Regions from separate parts of the Planococcus sp. PAMC 21323 genome, predicted to be linked through region 2. Evidence: riboswitches for the same ligand, from Rfam matches in the RefSeq annotation. Region 2 holds a riboswitch; the other holds the start of a gene.
What was found. Region 2 has a riboswitch for FMN ahead of PLANO_RS13215 (hypothetical protein). Riboswitches for the same ligand answer to the same signal wherever they lie in the genome.
Positions count from the first base shown of each region.

Region 1: it holds a riboswitch for FMN, as region 2 does, so the genes downstream of both, PLANO_RS09265 (ECF transporter S component) here and PLANO_RS13215 (hypothetical protein) in region 2, are expected to answer to the same signal.

Region 1 covers NZ_CP009129.1:1,821,733-1,826,160, forward strand. The annotation lists gene PLANO_RS09255 (YpbB family protein) at 1-938, opposite strand, end outside; gene PLANO_RS09260 (ferredoxin) at 1,045-1,296, shown strand; gene PLANO_RS09265 (ECF transporter S component) at 1,385-1,966, opposite strand; FMN riboswitch at 2,112-2,244, opposite strand; gene PLANO_RS09270 (GerMN domain-containing protein) at 2,321-3,511, opposite strand; gene PLANO_RS09275 (RNA polymerase sigma factor SigX) at 3,501-4,034, opposite strand; gene PLANO_RS09280 (ATP-binding protein) at 4,081-4,428, opposite strand, start outside.
Region 2 covers NZ_CP009129.1:2,679,151-2,683,578, forward strand. The annotation lists gene ribH (6,7-dimethyl-8-ribityllumazine synthase) at 1-72, opposite strand, end outside; gene ribB (3,4-dihydroxy-2-butanone-4-phosphate synthase) at 95-715, opposite strand; gene ribE (riboflavin synthase) at 733-1,362, opposite strand; gene PLANO_RS13215 (hypothetical protein) at 1,363-1,644, opposite strand; FMN riboswitch at 1,707-1,877, opposite strand; gene PLANO_RS15900 (CHY zinc finger protein) at 2,010-2,333, shown strand; gene PLANO_RS13220 (GNAT family N-acetyltransferase) at 2,409-2,897, opposite strand; gene PLANO_RS13225 (metallophosphoesterase) at 2,936-3,760, opposite strand; gene PLANO_RS13230 (VOC family protein) at 3,813-4,217, opposite strand; gene PLANO_RS13235 (ABC transporter permease) at 4,294-4,428, opposite strand, start outside.

The DNA of each region.
Region 1 (4,428 bases), 860 kb from region 2:
TTTGTTTTATTACGGTGACTCTCCGTAATAATTGTTGTGTATAGTTCAGTACTCATAAATGGTTTATAATTGAAATACGGGTCATTCATAGCAAGTTCTACGACATGATCTTCAATGGTACTTGTTTTTAATTGCCTTAAGGAAGCAATTTGTTCTAACGTAAAACCTCTTTCAAACAACTTTTCTGTACGCTGTGCAGTTGCTGTTAGCGAAGACTGTTGAACAATGCCCTCCATTAACCCTAAGAGCATAGGTGACTTTGTTTGCTCTATTACATTCATCCAACTATGCAAAGCTTCAACTGTCATTAATTGTACGTCTAAAACAGATAGTTTTTTAGCCGATGCAATTTGTTGCCATGTTAGACCACTTAATCCAAAACCTGTTAATCGCTCTACTATAATCATTTTATGTGTTTCAGAAATATTGGTTTTGGATAAAGTAGTAAAGAGTTCTTTTTTAAACGCTTGGGCTACTGCTAAATCGCGAAAGTGAATTTGTTGCAAATATTTTTTCACCCACATTTGTACTTCTTCATTATTAACAATAGGATCGAAAATTTTTATGGACTGGCTGACATGGGATAAAGTTTGAACAATTAGTGACAAGCGGCTAAAAAAGAGTTTTTCTTTTCCTCTATATTTCCATCCATTTAGAGAAGACTCGAACGCAGTTAAATTTAATGCCTTTTCTGATAGCTCAAGAACTTGCTCGTTTGCTATCAAATAGCCTTGTGTAAATAATTGTTGAACCACTTGGTCATAAGCTTTCTTATCCAATTTTGGCAACACACCAAAATAAGGATAAAGGCCAAAATAGCCAATATCCTGTATTGTTTGTCCGGACTTCTTTCCTTTTATTAAATGATAAGGAGAAGAGATTGTCCGTTGTCGATCGAGTGGCTTCATAATGGCCAAAATAAGTTCACTAAATAACAAGCTTGCACCCCCTAACGGTTTAAGGTTGAAAAACTACTCAAACACCTTTAGAATAAATACGATAGTATAACTGAACTTGTTCGGAGATAAAGGAGTGGAAAACAATATGGCTAAGTATACCATTGTTGACAAGGATACTTGCATCGCTTGTGGTGCTTGTGGTGCTGCTGCACCCGACGTTTATGATTACGATGATGAAGGAATCGCATTTGTTATTTTAGATAATAACATGGGAACTGAACAAGTTCCAGATGAACTCGAAGAAGACATGGAAGATGCATTTGAAGGCTGTCCAACAGATTCTATCAAAGTAGCAGATTCATCTTTTGAAGGCGATCCTTTAAAATACGAAGACTGATTAACAAAAAAAGCGTTCTGGGACAATCCCAGAACGCTTTTTTTGATGTGACCCGGCCTAACCGGGAACTTCAAATTTTCTATATCTTTTATAATAAATAGTAATTTCGTTGTTTTTGAATCCATGTGTGCATGCTGCTAAACATTAGCAAAACGACCGCTGTTAAAAGAACACCTTTGATCAAGTTAAAAGGAAGTATCCCTAAAACAATCATTCCAAATAATGCGTCACCAGTAGTTGGTGGCATATTAAGGAAATACGTATACATTGGAAGGAAAACTAAATAATTTAAAACGCTCATTCCAATTGCCATAATTAGTGTTCCAATTGTTAATCCGAAAGCCATCCCTTTTTTCGTTGCCACTTTATGATAGATGAAATAAACTGGCAAAATAAATAAGAGACTCGTTACGAAATTCGCCATATGACCGACTGGAACTCCTGTAGGACTGCCTGCAAAAAGCCAATCTAAAATGTTTTTAAAGAATGCTACTAAAATTCCCGCAACCGGTCCCATAGTAATTGCTGCGATTAATGCAGGTACATCACTAAAATCTACTTTCAAAAATGCTGGTAATGCTGGTAATGGAAAGTTGAAAAGCATTAATACAAAGGAAATACTGCTCAACATCCCTATCGTAATCATTGTTTGTAGCTTTTTGTTCTTCATATTCCTCTCTCCTTGTAATGATTCACCAGAAGAAAAGTTTGGACTCTGTATTTACACATAAAAACCCTTAAGCATTAAATACTTAAGGGAGAAAAGGCACACTTAATAAGCGTTCCGTCTACATGTAAACGACAAACGTCCGCACCTTCACCTTCTCCCATCCAGACTATACTGTCGGCTTTGGAATCTCACCAAATCCTGCGTTTTACGGCTCGCGGGCTTATGAACAGAGTTCAATTACCGCCGGTAGGGACTTGCACCCTGCCCCGAAGATGAATCGATATTTTGTTATGCCCTAATATTAGTATAAAAAAGAAGGGTTGTAAACAAATTTGTTTACAACCCTTCTACTACTTATTGTATTGACCATTCCAATAAATTAGGTGCTAATGGAATCGGCATTGGTTTAGTAAAGTCAAAACCATTCCAAATTTCCTGTTGGAACCCTTTTACTACCACTTCTTTATCAAAAGTATTAGCAGTCAGTACAAGACTTTCAAGCATACGAACTATATCTAACCGATCCATCGATTCTAAATCGACATTATTCTTAAAATCAACTTCTACGATTTTCTCTGTTTCTAATACTTGATACTCTAAATTTTGCGGAATAGTGGCTTCATATACATCATTGGGCGCATCTGCTAGTGCTGTAATTGCTTGTTTCGCAGAATTAAACGGCATATTGTAACCTGGTGCAAGGTATATTTCGCCATTGTTCGTTTGATAAGAATAATAAGCCAGATTTTTAGCTCCTGGAACTAATTTTTCAACTGGTCCAATTTGAGAAAACTCGATAGGAGAACCTTCTTCATTGGTTACACTAATTTCTTCAACATCAGCAAATGTCTCTGTCATCGTATTCATGTAAACATTAATACTGGCTGAAGCTAAATCATACTGGTGATTCCCCGGCAACGAGTGACGAATGCCAGTAGCTGTCTTCTCTAAAGTCCCAACGTACGGATGATAGTCATCAAATCCTAATGCGACTTCATCTAGTTTATCTGCATATTTCTGATACAGCTCTAATGATGATGGTAAAGTATTTTCGAATGTTTTTGTTATTTCCTCATTTGGAATAAGGAAAGACACTGGTATAACGAATGCATTTTCAGTCATCCCAATAGTCATCAATGTTTGATCACCTATTGACTCTTCATAAACCGCAGTTCGCAACGTTTCCTCTACTTGAGCTGTTGAATATGAATCTGCACTTTCATTACGAGATTCTTCAGCTGCAGGTAAACTTTCTTGTTCCTCTATACTTTCCTGAGTCTTCATTTCTGCCCCATTATTAGAACTGTCTCTATTTTGTGCAGAATCGATACCATTTTGATTGATAATGGAGGAGACCAACAGTCCAACAGCGATAAACGCCAACGCCGCGACAAGAAGCGGTAGCCATCTATTTGGACGCTTATGAACCGGCTCTTTTTGAACCAATTGATTGTATACTTTTTCTTTTGGCCGGTTATCTTTTATCGCGGGGAAACCCTTCAACAAATCTTCGATAGAATCATCGGTCCATTTGTTATTCGGCATTTCCATCTCCCCCTTCCCTAGCTATTAATTTTTCGCGCAAGGCCTTAATTGCACGGTGCTGGGTTGTTTTCACTTTCCCTTCAGTCCAAGCTAACACTTCAGCGGTTTCTGAAATTGATAAATCCTGAAAGAATCGCATAATAACGACCATCTTTTGATCTCCTGTACACGTGTCCAATGCTTTGTATAAAAATATCTTATCTTCGTTTAATAAAGAAACTTCTTCTGGTAGCTTTTCCGATGAAACTAGTTGCTGAGTTTCCCAATCAAAATACTCCATCGAATGTTTTGAGCGAACTGCCGCTTTACGAAAATGATCAATTGCTACATTTTTAGCAATTGAAAAAAGCCATGTTTTCTCAGAACTTCTTCCTTCAAATCGATCATAAGCACGAAACGCACGAATATAAACTTCTTGCATCAAATCTTCCGCAAGATGCCTGTTTTTCACTAGATAAATTAAAAATTGAAAAACATCCTGATGATATTCATCATACAGTCGGTGGAAAACGGAGTCCTTCAATATACTCCCTCCGTTCTTTAGATTGGTCGTCTCTGAAACTGAAAAGTTACATGTCTTTTAAAGGTAATAAAAATACAAATGAAGTGCCCAGCCCTACATTGCTTTCTGCATAAATCTTACCTTCATGAGCTTGGATAATATTGCTCGCAATTGCTAAACCAAGACCTGTTCCGCCTTTTCCAAGCGTTCTCGCCTTATTTGCTTTATAAAATCGCTCAAAGACAAATTCCAAATCTTCTTTTGAAATGCCGACCCCATTGTCATTGATCGAAATCTTCGCGTACTCTTTTTCTTGTTCGACACGAACAACCACTTGCCCTTCTTTAGGCGTATGGCGTATGGCATTATCGATTAGATTCGTCATAACCTGCTCGATGCGATCTTCATCAATCTC
Region 2 (4,428 bases):
ATTAAAACGTCCAACAACTATACCAATTCGTAATCCTTCACCGTTTAAATATCCTTCAAAATGTACAGTCATGCAATCCATCTCCTCTAGTAGATTAATAAGTAGTCAAGTTTTGCTGTTCTTGTTGGTACGTTACTAAATCTTTAATCGTCAATATACCTAAACCAAGTCGTTCCGCCACATGCAACAAATCGTTTACTCGCGCCATCGTTCCATCAGCATTCATAATTTCACAGATAACTCCTGCTGGAGGCGAACCTGCAAGCTTTGCTAAATCTACTGCTGCTTCAGTGTGTCCCGTCCGTTCTAAAACGCCTCCATCTTTTGCGATCAAAGGAAAGATATGACCCGGACGTTTAAAATCAGTTGCTTGAGCATCCGATTTCACTAAGCTAGTAATCGTGTGAGAACGTTCAAACGCACTAATTCCTGTGGTTGTGTCTTTATGATCTACACTGATTGTAAAAGCAGTTCCATATTCATCTGTATTGTGGTCCGTCATAAGACCAATCTGTAAGTTTTGAGCGATTGATTTTGCAATTGGTACGCAGATTAATCCTCTTCCTTCAGTCGCCATCAAATTGACGATTTCAGGGGAAGCGAATTCTGCCAATGCAACAAAATCACCTTCATTTTCTCGGTCTTCATCATCAATTACGATGATGGCTTTACCATTCTTTAAATCTTCGATAGCTTTTTCTACCGTATAAAACATTTGTTTTGCGCCTCCTTTTAAAATCCGTTTTCTGCTAACCAGCTTCTACTGATTTTCGGTTCTGCTGTTTGAATTCGCTCAGTATACTTTGCTAGTAGATCACATTCGATATTGACCTTTTCACCAATCCCTTTTTCTCCTAATAGCGAATCTTCTTGCGTTGTCGGTATAAGAGAAATTGTCACGGTATTATGACCAAGTGCAAAAATTGTCAAAGAAGTACCGTCTACTGCGATTGATCCTTTTAGCATCATATACTTCATCAGCTGAGGCTCAAGCTCTATTGTTTTCGTGATTGCATTCGCTTCTTTTTTCACAGAACGGATAACGCCGACGCCATCAATATGACCACTAACAAAATGGCCACCGAAACGTCCGTTAGCTGGCATAGCGCGTTCTAAATTTACCCGAGAACCTGCTTTCAACCCAATCATCGTTGAAGATTTGACCGTTTCGGGAATCACGTCAACGGTAAAGGTACGAGAAGTGAATGTTGATACAGTTAAACAAACGCCGTTAATGGATATACTGTCTCCGCGCTTAACGTCTTCTAAAATTAGCGCACAGGAAATGGTTAACTCCATTGCTTGTGGCTTAGAGCGAACTGAGGCAACATGTCCAAGTTCTTCAACAATACCTGTAAACATTTAGGCACACTCCTCCATTCTGTTCGCTAAAGCGTATTCAATTTTTGTCTTACGAGTTTTCGGGTGCTTTCCACCATGGGGCGTATAGGTGGTGAGGAAAGATTTTTGCAGAAGAGTTTGAATCCATAACTTAATGTGCCCTGCTTCTTTATCAAGATAGCCAGTTGAATGGCTATTTTTCGTACCTTGAAAAAGCTCGTTTTCCACAGAGGAAATGAGCAGGTTTAAAGACCGTTGACTAGTATTTCCAGAGACTACTCCCTGATAAAGGTGTTTGGTCATACAAATTCCTCCTTTCAATTTCAACACATTGAAAAGAAGAGGCACATAACGAAGCCGATCTCTACATTCTTCTCCCATCCAGACTTTAACTGTCGGTGCCGGAGTTTCACCAGCTCCACCGCTTGAACGCTCCAAACATAGTGGCCTATGCTTGCCATCGTCCAACCGGGTCACGGACTTGCAGTTTCCTGCTCACCGCCGGTAAGGAATTTCACCTTGCCCCGAAGAATTAGATTCGTAGTTTCGTCTATTTAATAGTAGCATAGAAAGAAACTGAACCATATAAATCAAACTGATTATTTCCAACAAATGCTTTTCTGCCGTAACGATTTCCATTAAATTTGAAAAGGAGGCTTGGATAGGACATGACTCACTATCAACGAGTAATAGGGATTGAAGTAGATGCGGAAACTCGTTGCATCCACTACCACTCCCCTATTGACCGGATTGCGATAAAGTTTTTTTGCTGCCAATCATATTTCCCTTGCTTTGAATGTCACCAAGCTACAGGTTGTGGTGAGCATCAAGTATGGCCGAAAGAGCGGTTTTCGGAAAAGGCAGTGTTGTGTGGCACATGCGGGTCTGAATTATCCATCACGGAGTATTTGTCGTGTGCATCCACCTGCCCAAACTGCTCTTCGCTGTTTAATCCCGGCTGCAGCTTACACAAACACCTTTATTTTGAGTAAAGTAGACATCCACCTGCGAAGATTTGCCAACTGAATTGATTACGCCAACTCAAAAAGCCAAGTGAGAGTTTCTTCTCACTTGGCTTTTTGGGTGTGTAAGGACATGACAATGTGCTCGCCTTTAGAACGCATGATTCGCCTACCCGTATCTTCAAACCCCGCTTTATGGTATAAGCGCTGTGCAGGGATATTGCGAGCATTGACTCCTAATACTACCTGGTCAAACTCGGGAAACTCCATTTCTAAAAACTCGGGAAGCGCATAAATAGATCCTGTCGCGATTCCTCTTCCCTGATATTTAGGATTTACCGAAAATCCTCGGAGCAGTAATGCTTTTGGATTGTTCGAGTATTTTTTTCGATCATCTGATTCATCCAATTCGAAAAAACCCGCGTCTTCTCCCCGTGCTCGAATGATAATAAAATGCTTTAGCGGATCTTTTGCATCTTTTTCAATAATTTCTGTAGGCAGCCTTGTAAACTCTAATTGATGTGTCGGCAAATCATAGCCGAGCAATCGTTTCGAAGAATAACGATGCAATGTTACTTCTCTTTTTTTAATCATTCGAGAAGCCCCCCCTAGTTTTTATTTGATAACTATCTCTATTCTTTTTTCAATGTCACAACAACAACTTCGGGACGATTGAAAATTCGAATGGGAAAAGTACTATTCCCCAACCCACGACTAACGACCATTTGCGATTGATCTTCCTCAAAAACTCCTTCTGTTACTTTTGGAAACCATCCTTGTCCAGATGCATACAACCCGCCAATACCCGGAATACGCACTTGCCCGCCGTGAGCATGTCCAGCGAAAACAACATCAACTCCAAATTCGGCATAAGTAGATAAGTATTCAGGACGATGTACCAATAACAAAGTAAAGTCATCGGTCAAACGAGCAGATTCAAGAGAATCATGCATAACCTCATCTTCGTGCTTTGTAGGTTCGCTCAATGGATCATCAATTCCCGCAATCTGAATCGTGTCCCCATCCTTTTCCCATTCCACTGATTCGTTTGCTAAAACAGTAACACCGCGTTCTTGCAAAGCAGCCGCAATTTCTTCTACTTGATTAGAAGCTATTTCATGATTTCCGGTGACATAGTATACTTTATTCATTTTTACCAGTTCATCTATTATTACTAAGCTAGCTGACAAATCAAAGCGGTTACTATCGATAAAGTCTCCTGTCAAAAAAATAGCATCTGGTTTGACAGACTGTATTTCCTCTATTAAATTAGATTGATTTTTTCCAAAAGTCGCATTGTGTAAATCAGATATTTGAACAATTTTAGCCCCGTCAAAAGCAGCTGGCACCGCTTCAGATACTATCGTATATTCAGTGGTCTCTATCCACTTATTACTGCTCCAAACGCCACCCCATAAGACTAGTGCGAACAAAATAACGAGTATGATTTTCTTCATATGCGATTTGCCTCTATTCTATTTTAATTTTGTTGACCGCATCACATAAACATTAGACATGAAGATCTGTTCTAGTCGGTGCGACAATTTCTAATTTTAAACGATCGGGTCCTTCAAAGAAAACTGCATAATATTCAGGACCTCCCGCATAAGGATGGAGTTCTTTATATAAAATTCTTGCTCCTAGTTGTTCTACTTTCAAAGTCATTTCGTCTACATGCTCACGTGATTTCGCGTGAAATGCTAAGTGATTTAATCCTGTTTCTTTACGGTGGTACGGAACCTGTAAAAACTTTTCTTCTGTTTGTACAAAAACAAGATAAGTAGCGCCTGCCTTGTAACTAACTCCCTCTTCCCATTCTTGAAACAACGAATAGCCTAGTGGTGGCAATAGTTTACTGTAAAAAGATTTGGCTTCTCCCAAGTGTGAAACGTTAAGTTCAACATGATGCAGAATATCTAACAGCTCCTTTATGTTATTTTAACAGCTCATTAGAAGTAAAGCGTAAACCAACTCATCATAAAGCTTCCAACTAAACTTTAGTCTTTGCTTTATTTCTTTTTGCTATCCAACTTCCAACAGCAAATAAAAGAACCATAATCAAAACAGCTATGCCAATAGCTCCCCATAGACTTCCCCTATCAGGTGCGCCTGTTAACCACTCTAT